3 regions of the Paenibacillus sp. J31R109 genome follow, and region 2 is predicted to be linked to each of the others. Evidence: riboswitches for the same ligand, from Rfam matches in the RefSeq annotation. Region 2 holds a riboswitch; each other region holds the start of a gene.
What was found. A riboswitch is a leader RNA that binds a small molecule or an ion and turns the genes downstream of it on or off. The one in region 2 is predicted to bind cyclic di-AMP.
Positions count from the first base shown of each region.

Region 1: linked by a shared signal. The riboswitch ahead of AC58QT_RS05860 (CAP domain-containing protein) and the one ahead of AC58QT_RS20690 (ABC transporter ATP-binding protein) in region 2 are both predicted to bind cyclic di-AMP.
Region 3: linked by a shared signal. The riboswitch ahead of AC58QT_RS32140 (resuscitation-promoting factor) and the one ahead of AC58QT_RS20690 (ABC transporter ATP-binding protein) in region 2 are both predicted to bind cyclic di-AMP.

Region 1 covers NZ_JCAUAR010000002.1:60,715-66,854, forward strand. The annotation lists gene AC58QT_RS05855 (SRPBCC family protein) at 1-68, opposite strand, end outside; gene AC58QT_RS05860 (CAP domain-containing protein) at 207-857, opposite strand; cyclic di-AMP (ydaO/yuaA leader) riboswitch at 864-997, opposite strand; gene AC58QT_RS05865 (hypothetical protein) at 1,109-1,570, opposite strand; gene AC58QT_RS05870 (hypothetical protein) at 1,557-2,354, opposite strand; gene AC58QT_RS05875 (hypothetical protein) at 2,351-2,875, opposite strand; gene AC58QT_RS05880 (hypothetical protein) at 2,862-3,215, opposite strand; gene AC58QT_RS05885 (SDR family oxidoreductase) at 3,438-4,349, opposite strand; gene AC58QT_RS05890 (DUF84 family protein) at 4,528-5,058, shown strand; gene AC58QT_RS05895 (glycerophosphodiester phosphodiesterase family protein) at 5,143-6,126, opposite strand; gene AC58QT_RS05900 (hypothetical protein) at 6,123-6,140, opposite strand, start outside.
Region 2 covers NZ_JCAUAR010000008.1:138,876-145,015, reverse strand. The annotation lists gene AC58QT_RS20695 (ABC transporter permease subunit) at 1-314, opposite strand, end outside; gene AC58QT_RS20690 (ABC transporter ATP-binding protein) at 322-1,206, opposite strand; cyclic di-AMP (ydaO/yuaA leader) riboswitch at 1,313-1,479, opposite strand; gene AC58QT_RS20685 (spore germination protein) at 1,759-3,360, shown strand; gene AC58QT_RS20680 (GerAB/ArcD/ProY family transporter) at 3,382-4,479, shown strand; gene AC58QT_RS20675 (Ger(x)C family spore germination protein) at 4,484-5,668, shown strand; gene AC58QT_RS20670 (hypothetical protein) at 5,670-5,891, shown strand; gene AC58QT_RS20665 (SDR family oxidoreductase) at 6,047-6,140, shown strand, end outside.
Region 3 covers NZ_JCAUAR010000024.1:11,365-17,504, forward strand. The annotation lists gene AC58QT_RS32130 (ABC transporter permease) at 1-1,148, opposite strand, end outside; gene AC58QT_RS32135 (ABC transporter ATP-binding protein) at 1,145-1,888, opposite strand; cyclic di-AMP (ydaO/yuaA leader) riboswitch at 2,172-2,366, shown strand; gene AC58QT_RS32140 (resuscitation-promoting factor) at 2,656-3,795, shown strand; gene rnmV (ribonuclease M5) at 3,913-4,446, shown strand; gene rsmA (16S rRNA (adenine(1518)-N(6)/adenine(1519)-N(6))-dimethyltransferase RsmA) at 4,486-5,394, shown strand; gene yabG (sporulation peptidase YabG) at 5,450-6,140, shown strand, end outside.

The DNA.
Region 1 (6,140 bases), on a different contig from region 2:
TTGCTTGCCATATCAAAACAAATGTCAATTGGTGCTTCAATCTCGATTTCTGTAACTATTTTTATCATGATGTTCTCCTCATGTTTCCTTCGAATTTCCTTGCTCGGTTCTCGTCGGTTCCCAATTCGACACGCATCACTTATCTCCTTTTCCAAGCAAAACTTCATACGAAAAAACAGCCCCCCAAAGGAAGGCTGCCTCACTTATTAGTTACTTATGAATTCCTGTACCCACTCACCATTATAATAGGCAACGCCAATTTGCGTGAAGTTGGGGCTTAATATATTTTGACGGTGACCAGCGCTGTTCATCCATGCTGTCATAACGGCTTGAGGTGTTTGCTGACCTTTTGCAATGTTTTCACCTGCATAGGAATAGCTAATGCCATAGGAGCTCATCATATCAAAAGGAGAACCGTAGGTTGGCGAGTTATGATCGAAGTATCCTTTGTTGTACATGTCTTTCGCTTTATCCAACGCCATCGCGGTAAGTGCGGTGTTACTGGTTAATGGCTTCAGTCCAGCTTTAGTCCGCTCTTGGTTAACTAAGTTAACAACTTGACTAGCGAACGTAGTTTGCGCAGGTGCAGGTGTGACAGCTGGTTTGGCCGCAACATTCGTACTCGTCTTTCCTGGGATGTTGAGCTTCATCCCCGACCAAATGACATTGGGATTAGCAACCTGAGGATTGGCTTTAATAAGTTCAGTTAGACTAACGCCATATTGCTTAGATATTAACCACATGGTATCGTTACCGGACACCGTATGTGTTGCCGTTGCAGCCCCTGCTGCGTTCGCCCCCATAAGGACACTCAAACCTAGTGCACCAGTAATGACAAACTTTTTATAACTTTTCATGCAAAAACCTCTCCTTTTTGCGGCCTGCGAGGTTAGCTGTCGGATTCGGATCAAAGAGTAATCACCCGGCCGCACGTTGGCGGCTTCACCCCAAAGATTGGTTCCCCCGTGCTTCAAAAAAGCTTCGGCCTTCTAAGTTTTGGATCCAAAATGGATCTAACCGATTGTATCATGTGATTATCCTTAAAACATGACTCAAATTTTTCCATTTCAGCACACAAAAAGTTTCCGCTCTATTATTTCTGCCATAATTAACTATAAATCTTGCCCACTGACAAAGCCTGATATTCCCACAATACATGCTGTACCTCTTGAAGTCGTCCCTCATGGCATTGAATGATTATTGCAAGCTCGGGTAGGCGTTCTTTCTTTCGAATGGTATGTTTTAGCACCTTGGTTTGAATCACTCTTGTTATAATAAAACCTAATAGAAACCCGCAAATAGCGGAAATAACGCCCCAAATAATCGGTCCCCAGTACAGAATGAAGCCGAAGCTTATCCCCAAAACCGTTGCACCCGTCGATGTTGCCATGCCAACCTCAAAAGCTAATGTTTTTTTATTTGGATTCGAATTGTAATTACGATCAGAGGTCTCACGGTAATTGTCCATCATCACGGTCATCATTTCTTGACGAGATAGCCCCAACTTCTCCAGAACTGCTAGCGCTTCCTCCACCTCGATCGAATGCTCAAATGTACTAATGATCAACATGTGGGTCATTCTCCTTTTCAAACAGGTGTAATGAGAAATGAGGATACGACTCTGTCAGAAATTGCTTCTGTTCTATTCGGAATAAGCGATTATGCTCAACAGCCGTCATATAAGCATCATACATGGCGCCGCAGATGACGGATGGCATAAACAAAAGCCAATGGGGGTCTAAAAGCGATGTCGATTGCGATACCCTGCCTAATATTAAATAAAGCAAAGCTTCATGTGATCGTGACATTGTCATATAAATAAACCACCACATGACACCGTAGAAGCCTAAGGCTAATCGGTTGTTATAAAGCTGTCCAAGCCCTGGGAAAATAAAAGAACTGAATAGCGCTGCACCAGGTCTTTTGATACTTATATTCGAAATCGTCCACGGCTTCATCAAATTTGAAGTGATCCGTGCTCCTTCCAATCTCGCTAGGTGATACTGTTTGTTCGCATCTATCGCCTTGATATAACTATCCCATATTGCAAACAGATATACGATCGCATACGCAAATGCCCATCTTGGTTCGATGACTTGAGCAGCCAACTCGAATTGTCCACTGAACGAATAGTAAATAGCTTCATTAATTCGAGCAAGCGTATTGATGGCAACTTCCCATGCAGATAGCAGAAATCCTCGAATAAACTGATGAAGCAAGAAATGTCCGAATCCTGGAAAAGAGGCAGACCACCAGGCAATGATCCTGGGATCCTGCCATCTCAGACTACTTAATCCATCTTGACTTAATAAGGCTTGCTGCCTACGGGGTGATTGTGCGTGTCGCGAACTCAATTTCGATACATTCTCCTTATCGATTGACTTTTCTGTTCAATCCAATGCTTTTTCAGTCTCGTAAATAAGAGAACAGTCAAGGTCTGTACAACAAGGTAAATGCAGAAAGAGTAGCTCAGTTTCCAATGATTATACTGGAACACATCGAAATACACATTTAAGGCTTCAAACGCTGTTCCAATCAAGGATGATACGAGGATGTAGAGCGGAATCAGAAGCCCTTTGATACGGAACTTGTTGTAGTAGTAGGCAAATAGATAGCCAAAAACCGGATAAAGGCTCCATGTTAAAAGATCTGCTAAGTCAAAATAGGGAAAAATATTCGCGTTATAGAAATCAAATGGTTTTACCCCGATGACCGTATCTAATCCTGTTGCAGATTCAATGCTAAAAAGCATCATGAGAAGGCTAATGGATCTAGGCATCATTCTCGGCAATAGCCACACAAAACCATAACCGAGCACGAGGCAAATCATTGTGAAAATGGTATTTCGTTGAAACAAAACGTCAAGATGACTCATAAGGTATGCCATCCTTCCGCATAATCGCACGAAAAATGAGCAGTCCTATTCCAGTTGCAATAAGCAATAAGAGGCTTTCCAAATAGGACCACTCTAATTTCCACATATCTGAGTATTGAATAATCTCCAACCGATGTAACCATATCTTCAACAACATAAGAACGAGTGAATAAAAGATAACCGTTCCTAACTTGTACAACAATCCATGCTTCGTCACCCATCGCTCCATAGCCCAAATCACAATCATAGGAGTGAAGATCTGTTGGTAGACAAGACGTAAGAAGATATCCCCATAGTGTAGTGAAGGAACGATGTAAGAATAATTAAGTGAGACTATCATAAAGTAGGCATCATTCATAAAAACCGTAAGGAGCCAAATGAAGATAAGTTCAAATAAATGCAGGCGTCTCTTTGTTATGAAAAATGTGATTACCAGTAAAATGTAACATGTAATTAATACAATTTCCCCCATTGACGCAACACCTAGATTCCCTTCAAATTGCATTGTTTTTAACAAATATGCCCAATTCGTCTCTTTTTTAATACGGTTTCAAATAAGTGCTTAGCGATACCCCTCAGCATCAGCAGGCTTCCCTGCTTCCTGCACCTCAACAAGGTAGCGCCAGCAATCTGGCTGTGAGCCGTCCACATCTTTAAAGCCGTACACTTGTGAAATACTGCCGCTTGACATCGAGTGACCATTCCATCGAGCAACTTCCGGATCTCCAGCTAATGCGGCAATCGCACGTCCTACAAAGCGCGGCGATTCCGAGATGATGAAATGTGGTTCCTTCTCTGTCGCGTCACGCCAATTTGCTTCCGTAACCTCGAAGTGCTCCAACATAATTTCCGAACGCATCCAACCAGGGGTCACTGCAATAGCCGTGCAGCCGTGCGGCGCCAATTCGTGGGATAGCGACTTCGCCATGCGAATGACAGAGGATTTGGCTAGATCATAGAAGAGCGATAACCGGTAGTTGGTATCGTTGTACTCTGCTGTACCGTCCGTTATTTCAATCACAAGTCCATTCTTGTTGCGAACTAGCAAAGCTAGTGCAAAATGACTCGTAATAATGTGCGTATCAATCGCTAGCCGAAGCATACGAAATCCTTTATCCAATGAATGCTCCCACACAGGTACATTCCACTCCGTCAAGTATTCAGACCCCCACACATCGTTGACCAGGATGTCTAGTCGCCCTTGTTCGCTCTCGATGCGGGCAATAAGCGCCTGAACTTGATCCCGATCCAGATGATCCACTTGAACCGCTATCCCTACTCCACCTGCATCATTTACTAATTCAGCTGTTTCTTCAATGGTTTCAGGTCGATTGTATTCAGAACGTTGCGCACGTGTCGTGCGGCCCGTCACATAGACAGTGGCCCCTGCAGCCCCTAATTCTATCGCTATTCCTCTTCCTGCTCCGCGTGTAGCTCCTGCCACTAAGGCAACTTTCCCTTGTAAATTTTTCATGATTTAATACTCCTCTCACTTATTCTCTGACACGATTAGTTCCCAATTGTCCTCATACTGTTATACCATACTTTCTCCATTGCCAACCTACTCCCTACTCAACCTGTTAATCAAAACATGATATACTAATCCACAAATAATAAACTTCATTCGCAATGGATGACTAGGAGTGATTTGAATGTTCGCTAAAGAATTCATAATTGCTTTGGGCACACACAACCAAGCGAAAAGAGCTGCCGTTGTGCTAGCTTCTGGAATCGAACCTATCTGCCATGCGGTCCCTTCCGGGGTAGCTAACCAGCCTCTTTCCGAAAGCGAGACCATTATCGGTGCCATTAATCGTGCAAAAAATGTGCTTGCAGCTGAACCACAAGCAGACATAGGACTTGGTCTAGAAGGTGGACTTACCTATGATGAGACGCATACCCAACAGTGGTATCTCTTCTCTGTTTGTGCCGCTTGGGATGGTAAGCAACTTTTCGTCGGCAAAGGTTTATATTTCCCCATTCCCAATCCCATTGGGGAGAAATTACAACAAGGCGGGAGTGAGCTGCGCCACATTATCGATGAACTAAGCAGTACCATCGGAAGCAATCACAAAGATGGTGCGTATGGTTTATTTACCGAAGGGCGTATTACGCGGAGTGACGTTTTCCGCGATGCCGTCATTGCAGCGCTGACGCCGTTTCAATCCCCATTTTACAAGTAAAAATAGGCGGAAATTGCCTTCTTTTAGTCAACAAGGGCACCTCAGAAGTAGAATGATCTACGCGAGGTACCCTTGTAAACACCTTTATCTCTTGTACATTGGTGCAATACAATCAATCCGATTCGTCCAAATTCCCCCCGTATACGAAGCTGGAAGCCGCTCCAAATCAGCTGGCGTATCAAATCCTGTTGAAAACTCCGTCCCATTGCCTCCAACAACGAGAATACGCGTATCCACTTTGTCCATACGATTTAGAAACTTGTCTGGCCATCCCCATAATAGTGGAGCCAGCTTCTCAGGAATATGGATCTGTATATGTTCGCAAGCCGCAGGCGTAATGCCTGTCCAGCCGTAGGCAAGGTAAGGAAGCAAACAGCTCTTCATCGTATCAACAGAAATAACTCGCATGTCTGGCAGTTTTTCCTTCACGATAGCTATTGGCAAATTTCCACCATAAATCGTCAATTGTGCTCTCCGTTCTGGTGTAAGCTTGGACAAGAGGTTAACTAATACATCGCCTTCATGAGGATCATCCGTTTTTATATGAATGAGGAATTCTTTGTCTGGGAATTGCGAGAATACTTCGCCAAGAGAAGGCATTAATCCAACACCTTTGCCGCGAAAAGGGAATGATTTCCCATGATCGGCCGTATAGCCGTAGCCAATATCCAGCTTTTTCAGCTCAGCCATTGTATAGTCTTTGGACTGCCCTTTTACATTCGTTCGACAATCAAGTGTCCAATCATGGAAAACGGCGAATTGCTCATCTTTGGTCATATGGATATCAAATTCAACCTCATCAGCGCCAGCTTCAAAAGCAGCTTGCATCGATGGCAGGGTATTCTCCAGATAGGGATGCTCCGGTTCGAAAATGCGCTCAGCTGTACAGGTGTCGTTCTTCAGATTCTCAGTATGGAAGGTTTGTGATAGTCCCCGATGCGCCATGAGAAACGGCTCCCCAGTCCGTTCTTTCGCAAGGAGTGATGTGTTGTTCACGTAAATGAACACAAGGAGAACGAGGATCGTCCATATGATTTTACTTTTCAAAAGTTTTTTCAATCGTCTCATGGTTGATCCACGTT
Region 2 (6,140 bases):
TCGGCTGTTTTCTCTCGCACTTCTTTGGAGAGGATTGAGGTTCCCAGAATCATCGCTTGAATGGCGCCACAAAGGGTTATGTACATGAAAATATACGAATAAAAGCCTAGAATCGACCCGAAGCTCTCAATTTCAATGCCGAGTGCTTTTCGAATTCCCTCAGGATACCCTTTCAATATGTTTGAGAACTCTGAAATATCTTTGGAGATGGAGGGGAAAAGGGATAAGAAAAAAATGACAATCAACATGAAAGAAAGCGTCCATATGAGGGTTGTTTTCCTGTAAGCCTTCACTTCGTGCAAAAATATGTTCATTGTCCGATTAGGCCTCCTTTTCGTAATAATGCATGAAGATCTCCTCAAGATCAGGTTCCTCGATCCAAAGATTCTCGATGTCAATGTCAGCGATTCGTTTCATCACATGATTGATATCACCTTTAAATAAGAAACTGGTGGAATGGCCCTTTACTTCAATATTGTTGACGCCAGGCATTTGGAAGTAATCCGAGTCCAACATATAGGCAGAGTCGATCTTAAATTTCTTGTAATTGTTTTCTTTTAGCGTGCTAATTTTCTCTACGGCAACAATCTTTCCTTCTTTAATAATCGCCACGCGATCACACAATCGCTGAACTTCACTTAAGATGTGGGACGAAAATAATATCGTAGCCCCTTTCTTATTTTGCTCTTCGAGCAAATCAAAGAACTTTTGCTGCATGAGCGGATCAAGACCACTCGTTGGTTCATCAAGAATAATGAGCTTTGGTTCATGGAGCAGTCCCTGAACAATGCCCACTTTCTTTTTATTACCTAGAGACAAATCCTCGATTTTCTTCGTGACATCCAGATCCATGATCTCAATTAATTCTTTCATTTTCTTGGAACAGTCTTTTTTGTAGAAGCTTGCAGAGTACTTTAACAGATCAATTACTTTCATGTTGTCATAATAAAACACTTCGGATGGCAAATAACCGATCTCTTGCCTAATCTCAGGGGCGAACTTGACGCTGTCTTTTCCAAAGATACGAGCAGTACCGCTTGTTGGATAAATGAGAGACAGTAACGTTCGAATGGTTGTTGATTTCCCAGCACCATTGGGTCCGATAAAACCGAAAATTTCCCCTTCCTCAATCGTAAAGCTAATGTTGGATATTCCTCTTGCGTTCCCATAGGTCTTCGTCAGATTATTAATTTCGATTACGCTCATCTGGAGGGCCTCCCTTATTTAGTTGATAGTGAACATAGCAAAAAGAAGCCCTAAGGCGTAGAGAAACTCTACTCTCGGACTTCTTCAATGAAAGAAGGTAAGGGTGTGGTTCTCTCTCAAAGCACTTACGAGGTTAGCTGTCGGATTCGGACTTGAGAGCGTCCTACCTAGACATGTTACAGTCCAGGATTCACCCCGTGAAGCCAAGTGTGATTGAAATGGCTTCGGTTGGTTCCCCCGTTTCCCATGATGGGAATTAAGTGTTTAATATTGGAAATATTCATTTGTTAAGTGAATCATACGCCGATCCATGTGGATTGTAAAATGCAAACTTACCCGATATTTTCGGTTTTTTGACCCTCTAGCCGAAAGGCAGTCGATTTCATGAGATGGCCTACTCATTTCTAACGAATTCTACAACGTGACTTCTTTTTAGAGGGATATCAAAGACTTTCCTATGACCAGATGGTAAAAACTGCGAGATATTTTCATAAAAAAGGAAATAGTAGTGCACGCTACAAGTAACGAACGTGGTTGAAGGGGAATATCCCAATGAGTGAACGCGATTTGGTCAGCAAGCTAATCAAAAAGTTAAGTAGAAAACATCCAACAGTTCACAATCAAAGTCAGAATCCGCAACCATCTGAGATCGAAGCAGATCAGCATAAACTGTATAGAGATTTAGAGCAAAATGAAGAAATGCTACGCTCGATTTACCATAATTGCTCAGACGTGGTTTTTCGATCTGTCCGAATTGGTGGAAGAATTAAAGCCATTTTAGTGTATATAGAAGGTTTATCGGATGCCTTAGCTGTTGATGAGTATGTCATTGCACCACTGATCCGGGAGGATTCCGAGCTGAATCATGAGGTTTGGCAGCTAGTCGAGCGAAGAATATCCGTCTCTGAAGTCAATGAAGTACATACGTTTAAGAAATGTGTCGATTATATCTCCAATGGAAATCCTATTCTACTGTGTGACAAGGAAGCGAAAGGGCTTGCATTAGGATTATGCAAATGGGAGAAGCGCGGCATAGAAGAACCTGTCGCTGAAGTGGGCATCAGGGGACCGAGGGAAGGCTTTACCGAAACCTTACGAATCACGACCTCTCAAATACGTCGAATTATTAAGAGTCCTAGGCTCAAAATGGAAGCGATGAAAATGGGGGAGTACACGCAGACAAATGTTGTCCTTGCTTATATAGAAGGACTTGTGGATGAATCGCTATTGGTCGAAGTCAGGAATCGACTACAACGCATTCGGATAGACGGGATCCTAGAGAGTGGCTATATCGAGGAATTGATTGAGGATGCGCCTTACTCTCCTTTTCCTCAGCTGCTTAGTACAGAACGCCCCGATGTGACTTGTGGCAATCTGCTGGAGGGGAGATTCGCCATACTAATTGAGGGAACGCCTTTTGTTTTAATTGCTCCCATTAGCATTTTTTCCTTGTTTCAATCAGCGGAAGATTATTATCAGCGCTTTGTCATCTCTACCTTAATTCGCTGGCTTCGTTATGGTTTTATCCTGATTTCACTCTTGCTGCCATCCGTGTATGTAGCGCTGCTTACGTTTCACCAGGAGATGGTGCCAGGCTCTTTATTGATCAGCATGGCTAGCGCGCGTGAAGCCGTACCTTTCCCAGCGCTCGTTGAAGCGATGTTGATGGAAGTTACCTTTGAAGCGCTTCGTGAAGCGGGCGTACGATTGCCGAAGCAAGTTGGCGCAGCCGTCAGCATTGTCGGAGCACTTGTCATAGGACAAGCGGCTGTTCAAGCTGGTCTTGTTTCTGCTCCGATGGTCATTGTGGTTGCGATTACGGGCATCGCATCCTTTATGGTTCCGCGCTACGTCTCCGGAATTGCCATTCGTATGCTGCGCTTTCCGTTGATATTTCTTGCCGGCACGCTGGGGCTTCTGGGGATTATGATGGGGCTCATCGCCATCGTGCTTCATATGTGCAGCTTGCGCTCTTTTGGCGTTCCCTATTTGTCTTCCCTCACATCTCCAAAGCTGAGTGAAATGAAAGATATTTTGATTCGGGCTCCATGGTGGATGATGGATAAACGCCCACACTTTACAGGGCAGGATTACAACGAGATCCGGCAGGTGCCTGGGCAGAAACCAAGTCCTAAGCAGGATAGCGAAACGTAATGGAAAGAGTGGTGAATCTTCATGCTGGAGAAGGGTCAGATATCAGCCTTTCAGCTAGGAATTATGATGTATCCGACTGTGTTAGCAACTGGCTTTTTGGCTCTGCCGACCATAACATCCCATTACGCACATAATGATCTTTGGATGACACCACTCCTCGCCTCAGTGAGTGGGTTCATTGCCATTTTTGTTGCGATTAAGTTGCATGAGTTATTTCCGAAGCAGACGATCAGCCAATACAGCACACACATTATCGGGAGAATTCCTGGATTGATCTTAAGTTTTTTCTACGTATTTCTCAATCTGCATGGGGCAGGTCAGATCGCTCGGCAATATGCTGATTTTGTTAAGGCCTGTTTTCTATTCAAAACACCGATTCTTATGATCATTTACGCCATTATTCTGCTTGCGGCTTTCGCTGTACGAGGTGGTGTGGAAATGCTTGCACGAAGTGCTGTGATTTTTACACCTATCTTTATTTTACCCTTGTGCATCTTTGTGCTGCTTATTCCTAACATGGACATAAAGAACCTGTTTCCTATCTTGGAAAGAGGCATTGTCCCTGTGTTTAAGGGAACGGCAGCGCCGCAGGCGTGGTTTAGTGAGTTTTTTCTAATTTCCTATTTCCTACCGTACTTAAGCGATTTGAGCAAATCAAGGAAATGGAGTGTGATCTCACTTTCAATCGTGGTTGTAACCATGATCTATGTCGACTTGGTTTCCTTATTTTTATTTGGACCCGATACGGATAATAAAATATATCCTGTCTTAATCGCGATTCGTTACATTAGCGTGGCTAATTTCTTCGAGAATTTGGAATCTTTGCTATTGGCCATGTGGGTCGTCGGGAATTTTATAAAAATTAGTATATTTTATTATGTTGCGGTGCTTTCCATCTCACAAAGTTTAAAGCTTTCCGATTACCGTCCTTATGTTTTTCCGATGGGTCTGTGTATTCTCGTTTTTAGTTTTTGGGATATTGAGAGTTTTTCGCATTTGAGCGTATTTTTGAAAATTGTAAATCCGTTCTACGTCTCCTTTTTCTTTGTACTCATTCCGTCGCTTTTGCTTGTAGTGGCTGTTGTTCGCAAAAGGATAACGACGAGTAAAGGAACGTAGACAGATGAAAATAGGGTTGAAGATATGCCTAGTACTCTTATCTATTTGTGTGCTTGCAGGTTGTTGGGACCGTACGGAACTCAATGATTTGGCGTTGATCTCTGCCTTAGCTTTGGACCAAACTGAGGATAACCAAATTCAAGTGACGGCTCAAATTCTAGTTCCTCAGAGCCAAGACGGCGCAGGCGTAAGCGGAGCAAGCGGCGGCAGCAATGGAGCGGCCAGACACACCGTCATACGAACTGGCAAAGGACTCAATATGTCAGATGCATTGTCCAAGCTCCAGCGAGTCGTGCCTAGAAAGCTTTTTTGGGGACAATGCAAAGTGTTTATTTTCAGCAAATCAGTGGCAGAAGCGGGTATCCATGATCATTTTGACTTTCTGATTAGACATCCTAATCCTAGAGAGCGTGCCTATCTGCTTGTCAGCGGTGGCAAAGCGGCGGATGCACTTGAATTATTTCCTCCCATCGAACGCACTTCGGCGGAAGTGATTCGCAAGTTAACCGAGCTGCAGATCGGTATCAAAGTGACCATGGAACAAATGAGCATGATGTTAAAGAGTGATTCGCAATCGGCCGCGCTTCCCTTCGTCCAAATTCTCCCACTAGCCAAATCGTCAGCACCTTTTCAGACCATTCCTTACATAATGGGAACAGCTATTTTTAAAAAAGACAAGATGGTTGGAGAAATTTCGGAAAAGGAAACGCGGGGCTTACTGTGGATTATTAATAAAATTAAACATTACACGATTACCTTCATCATGGATGAGAAGGATAGCGTCATATCTTTAAATCCAGTTACTGCGGATATTAAATTAATTCCTAGCATTGATGGCGATACATGGATCATGACGATTCAAGTGCGTACGGAAGGTGCAATCGTTCAGAACAGCACGCACATGGATCCGATGAAGCCGGAAGTCATTAACAATATGAACAAGGAATTTGAACGTGTCGTGAAGGACCGTATCGAGCTGGCACTTCAAGTGGTTCAAGGCCGACTAAAGGTGGATGTATTCAACTTTGCTAAGGTATTTCACAGGAAATATCCCAAGCAATGGGCGCAAGTGAAGGACAATTGGGAGGAGTTATTCCCAAAGGTGGAAGTAAGGATAGATGTCGAAGCTAACATTCTCAGAACGGGGCTTGTTAACGCACCGGGAGGTGTTCCAGAAGAGGAGGAGTAATATGAATGGTTATTTTTTCAGTTATGTCACATTAAGTGTGTTACTGATTACGGTGTTTCAATGGCCAAAGCTAAAACAAAAAACAAAACAAGAAAAAACAACATTCATTGTAATGCTCCTTCTTGTATGGGGGTTATCCATGTTGGATCTGCCCAATACACCAGGTCCTACTACGTTGATTAGCTTGGTCTTCAAGCCATTCTCTGAACTGATTGGCCTGTAGGTATTGTTTGAAAGATGGCTGAAAAGTTTATTGATTAGTGGGGGCACATGTTTCTCCCCCTGATTGGGTAAACCAAATAATGGGATTTCATGCCAACTACCAATACAGATAAGGAGTGGTACCTCGTGAATATACAGACATCACACAAAGCTTTGATGATACTGCCGGACTTGAAGGACAAGGTTGCTTTGATCACAGGAGCAGGATCCGGTATTGGACGAGCTGCCGCTGTGCTGCTGGCGAGGCAAG
Region 3 (6,140 bases), on a different contig from region 2:
AAGATAGGGGTTCCTATCATAAATGGAATCGTCAGGATGACTAGCTGCAGGGTAAGTGTTAACCAGATGATATAAGCAAGGGAGCCAGCTTTAGCTTGTGCTTCCAAAGGGTACATATCGAGCCAGAATGTATATCGATGTGCACGTTCTAATGAAGTAAGCTGAACCATCGAGATGGCCAGCGCAATGAGCAGGATGACACTTCGCGCAGTAGTGGAGTCTGCAACAGCTATAGCTAAGACGCCGATTAGGGTCAGTCGAAGCACAATGGCGAATAACTCAGTGCGAATCAATGTCTTCATATATAAGTAGAGAAACGCCGAATCCTGTCGAAATGAAATCAATCGGGTAAGTCCGCTGATCCATCCTCGGCGGGCTATTCGCGTTGGCAATTGAGGTACATCTACGAACCAGTTGAAGAAGGCGTAGAGTCTAGCTTGTTGCTGCTTCTCTTTGGCAATCAGGTAGTCCCATCCAATCACATATTTGGCTACGTTTCGGAATGCAATCAGCCAAACGAATACAAGAATGATGGCAGCAAGGCTTGCCCATAAACTGCTGTAGTGAAATTGGATTGTAACTAAAGCGATAGTGGCGATCCATCGAAAACAGACAGATATCACCCTTGTTCGTTCAGCAGCAAATCTTCCTTCCTGCCAACTCGCTAATAGGTTCGCTACTTTTAATAGAAGCAACAGAGCTAACATAAGTAAAAATGGCTGTGATTCCGTGCCTAAACAGTGCTTATACAGGGGGCTTAAGGTGACCCAAGCGAGAAATAACCAAATGCCCTGCAACGAAAAGCTATATAGAAAGCTGCTTCGAAAATAGGCACCCATTTCATGTTCGATCCGTAATAGAAACATGCGATCAGCACTGCGAGTCAGCGTTCGGATAGAGCTCGAAGCAATGAGTGGAACGAGCACGAGCAGGACAATCCACAGGTAGGGATAATCTGTCGGAAGACGCTGTAATGTTTTTGCATAATAATAGGAAGAAACGATGACAAGAAACAACAAGAAGCCAATAAAGTTGCTGCGTGCAGCATACTGCCAATACCCCATGGATTCCTTCATATAATGTTGGAAACGCTGCTTCCATAATGCATGTGTGTTAAATGCATGTGTACTATCGGATAAGTGACTCATGCCATGTCTCCTTGAACAAGCTTGTAAAAGATGTCGTCTAATGACGCCTGAGGCAGCTTGGTTTGTTCGCGTAATTCGACTAAATCTCCCTGAGCTACCATACGCCCTTTGTGGAGAATGACATAGCCATCGCAATATTTTTCAATTGTAGACAAAATGTGTGAGGAAATGAGAAAGGATGCACCTTTTTGTTTCATTTTAACCATCAATTCGAGCAAGGAACGAATCGCTAAAGGATCGAGTCCGAGAAACGGCTCATCGATAATATATAAAGAGGGCTCGATCAGGAAGGCATTCATGATCATGACCTTTTGCTTCATCCCTTTGGATAAATGGCTCGCAAAGCTATTCAGTTTGTCTTTCATTTGGAACTGTTCTAACAAGGATTGGGAACGGGTTTCGTAATCCTCCTTGGAAACGCCGTAAGCCATGGCCGTTAATTCAAGGTGTTCGCGTATCGTAAGCTCTTCGTATAGCTCTGGACTTTCAGGTACATACGCATACGTCGCACGGTAAGGTAATGGATCTTCGGCTAACGTTAAACCGTTAATGCGAATGAATCCTTTTTGCGGTTGAAGCAGTCCAAGTATATTTTTGATGGTGGTACTTTTACCTGCACCGTTGAGTCCGATCAATCCCATCATTTCACCTTGACGAATGGAAAAGGTAAGATCATGAAGAACAGGTTTATTGGGTAAATATCCACCGAATAAAGCGTTTACTTGCAAGATGGGCCCCATCTCAATTGCCTCCCTAAATAGCAAATTATTGGTATTTTTTAATCAAATACTTCCAGAATCATTATAAACAAATTTGCATTTTTAGCCTAGTTTTGGTCATTATACTATGAAAAATAGCGTATACGTACGTTATAGTTAGAAAAATGTAGATATAATTGGGTTATATTCGAAAAATAATCAAAATTTAATTGATTTAGCCCTTTTTAACGGGTGTTAATCCCTTTACAGGTTGAGATTAACAGCGTAATATACTTTTCATAATAACTTAATATCCAATTTGCCAAATTTCCATTCGCTGAGTTCCAAATGTGGGAACGGGGGAACCACTGCAAACTTGAATTGCACACCAATGCAGTTTAAGTAAGCAGAGAGTAATAGGGGTGAATCATAGACGTTAAACAAGCAGTTTGCGTCTACGTAGGGCGACTCTCACGTCCGAATCCGTCAGCTAACCTCGTAAGCGTAAGAGAGGTAACGATTGTCGTGCGTGCTATTTGTATTTCACTATGCAAACTAAGCCAGCGAGAAGAGTCCTCTTCTTGCTGGCTTTTTGTCCACATACAGGGTTCTACACAGATCGGAAGACATAAAATAACCCGGAATTCATAGGATGATGAATAGGTAAAAGGGGGGGACGACCAGATTCGGCCTAGGTATATTTTCGGCTGATGATGGCGAGCATGTTAAGTTAAACTAAAAAACCTTAGTCGCGTCAAATTTAATCATGCTGTAACCTGGCGGCGAGGCTTTGAAGGAGGACCGAAGAAGTGGGCAGTATCTCAATTAGCGAGACCCATGTAAAACGATCATCCAGCATGTCCTTCGCATTGCGATGGAAGCATGAAAACTTGCGTTTGATTTTAAGCTTAGCTGTAATCTCAATCGCAATGACTTTCATGTTTTTGGTGTTGTTGTACGGAACGGCTACCAAGAGCGTATCCGTGGTTGTGAATGGACAAGAAACTGTTGTGCACACGAAGCAATGGGTCCTGCAACGCCTACTGGATGAACAAGCCATAACGATTGGTGAACACGATGAAATTTCAGCTGCACTCACGACTAAGCTCAAGGGTGGAGACAAAATTGTTATCGAGCATGCCTCACCAATTCAATTGACTGCTGATGGAAAGACCACCACTGTTTACACAACTGCAAGAACGGTAGAAAGTGCATTGCAACGTTTAAATATTGCACTTGGGGAGACCGATCGTATCACTCCCGAACCGACAGCCGCTCTGACCACAGGCGATGAAATCAAGATCGTCCGTGTGAAAAAAGAGACGGAGGAAGTCTCTGAACCGATCGCATTCGAGACAGAGAAAAAGAATGACGCGTCTTTACTTAAAGGGAAAGAGCAAGTCGTCCAAGAGGGTAAAGAAGGCGTATTGGTCAAGAAGAAAGAAAAGACTTTCGAAGACGGTGTTTTAGTCGCGGAAGCAGTTGTGGGTGAAGAAGTACAAACAGAAAGTGTTAAAAAAGTAGTTTCCGTAGGCACCAAAAACCCTGTGGTTGTTCTCTCTGCCTCTTCACCGAGTGTGGATGAGGTTTCCAAGAACGGTGTGACCTTCGGTTACAAACAAATTCTCAAAAACGTGAAGCTAACAGCTTATTCAGCGGGCGCTGCGTCGACGGGCAAAACCGAAGGCTCCTCGGGCTATGGTAAAACCTACACAGGTACTACCGTGACCGAAGGTCGTACGATTGCGGTCGATCCGAAAGTGATTCCGCTTGGATGGTGGGTATACATCGAAGGAATTGGATTCCGTCGCGCTGAGGATATTGGCAGTGGCGTGAAAGGCCAAATGATCGATGTGTACTATGAAGATCATGGTTATGCTAATAAATTCGGCACGAAGCAAGGGTACACTGTGTATGTGGTTGGCCCTACAAAACCGTCCCAAAACTAACGTGTAAACGGTAGTTTTGACGGGAACACTACTAAATACACGTAGCTTGGCATCTGCCTGCGCGAAAGAAGAGGAGACCCCTCTTCTTTTTCTGCGTACTGGGGAAGGAAATCGGTGATGATAAAAGAAATGATCGTTGTGGAAGGCAAGGACGATACGGCGGCCATCAGGCGCGCTGTGGAGGCGGATACGATTGAAACAGGCGGCTCCGCTATCGGACAAGCCGTTCTCAAGCGAATCGCGCTGGCACAGCAGCGCAGAGGCGTCATTATATTCACGGATCCGGATCACGCCGGTGAGCGGATTCGTAAAATCGTAGCAGCCAAGGTGCCTGGCTGCAAGCATGCTTTCATTACGCAGGAGCAAGCTGCGTATAAAGGCGATATTGGCGTCGAGAATGCGACGCCTGAGACAATCCGCCAGGCGCTCCAGAGCCTGCGGACGGAGTATAACGCTGCCGTCTCGCAGCTGACGATGGAGGATCTGATTGCTGCCGGCCTCATCGTGCATCCCGATGCGGCGGCTCGTCGATTGACTGTAGGCAATGCACTTGGCATTGGCTATTGCAATGGTAAACAATTTTATAAGCGATGCGCGATGTTCCAGATATCGCGAGAGGAATTCGAAGCGGCACTTGAGCATTTGAATTGATTGACGAGAACGAGAACCTATAGATACGAGGTCTATACTATGAATATAAACGGACAAGAGGTTGTTGTAACAGCAGAAGATGTGGCAACACCAAGTAAAACGAAACAAATTATTAAGAAGAATGGACTCGTGCTGAAGAAGAGCTTAGGCCAGAACTTCTTGATTGATCAGAATATATTGAGCAAAATCGTTATGGCCGCTGAGCTCGGCCCTACGAAAGCTGCGCTGGAGATCGGCCCGGGGATTGGCGCACTCACGCAGCAGCTAGCCAAGCTCGCTGGCCGCGTGCTGGCTGTGGAGATCGATCAGCGCCTGCTGCCCATCCTGGACGAAACGCTGGCGCCTTACCCCCATGCCACTGTCGTTCATGGGGATATCTTGAAAACCAACCTGCCGGAGCTGTTCCGGCAGCATTTTGAAGGCGTGGAAGGCGTCAGCGTTGTCGCCAACTTGCCTTACTACATCACGACGCCGATCATCATGAAGCTTCTGGAAGAGAAGCTTCCGCTGGAGAATATCGTCGTGATGATTCAAAAAGAAGTGGCCGACCGCATGGCGGCTCGTCCGGGCACCAAAGATTACGGCAGCCTAAGCATTGCCGTGCAGTTCTACTGCGAGCCGGAGCTCGTCACAATCGTGCCTCGCACCGTCTTCGTGCCGCAGCCGAACGTCGATTCCGCTGTCATCCGCCTGCGTGTGCGTCAAGCGCCGCCGGTCGAAGTGGCGGACGTGGACTTCTTCTTCGCTGTCGTCCAAGCGTCCTTCGTTCAGCGTCGCAAAACGCTTTACAACAACCTCGCGGCGAGGTTCTTTACGAAAGAGAACAAACCGGAGCTGGAAGCGTTGCTGCACAGCATTCAAATTGAGCCTTCGCGCCGCGGCGAAACGCTCAGCATGGAAGAGTTCGCGCGCTTGTCAACGGCGCTTCGCGCGCACGGCTGCAAATAACCCGCACCAAATGCCTAGCCTCGCCATAGGATACCCTTAGGAGGGGATTTGTGCGATGAGGCAAGGAGATTTTGTTACCCGTATTTCCTATGGCGGCGACGTCGTATTTAAAATTGAGCGAATTGAGCATCTCAAGGCCATTCTGCGAGGTGTTGATGTTCGGTTGCTTGCAGATGCGCCGCTCACGGATCTGACAAAAACGAATCCTAAGGAGACCTTAGATCATCCACGGTCAAGCTCGCCTGAGTTTCGTGAGTCGCTGCGTCGACTAGCGGTTTCCCAAGTGCAACTGCAGGAGAAGAATCAGTTAGCCATAAATCATAAACAAAAGTCATTACCCACGAATAATAGCTATTTTGAAGTGCCGGGAAGGGTGCTTCACTTGGATGGCGATCCAAGTTATCTACGCAAAAGTATGCAATTGTATGGTGAATTGCGCGTGCCAGCAGAAGGTTTCTACATTCCTGAGGTGCAAATGGCGGAGGCACTGCAAAGATTGCTTCCTCAATATAAACCGGATATTGTCGTCATCACAGGTCATGATGGCATTTTGAAAAGCCGCCAAAGTGCCAGCCCGAGCAATCTGTCTAGTTACAAGAATTCTCAAAACTTTGTGAATGCCGTGCGAGTTGCCAGACAATATGAGAGGGATCGTGATTCTTTGATTATTGTTGCAGGGGCTTGTCAGTCCCATTTCGAAGCCTTGCTGCGGGCAGGGGCTAATTTCGCAAGTTCTCCTGCGCGCA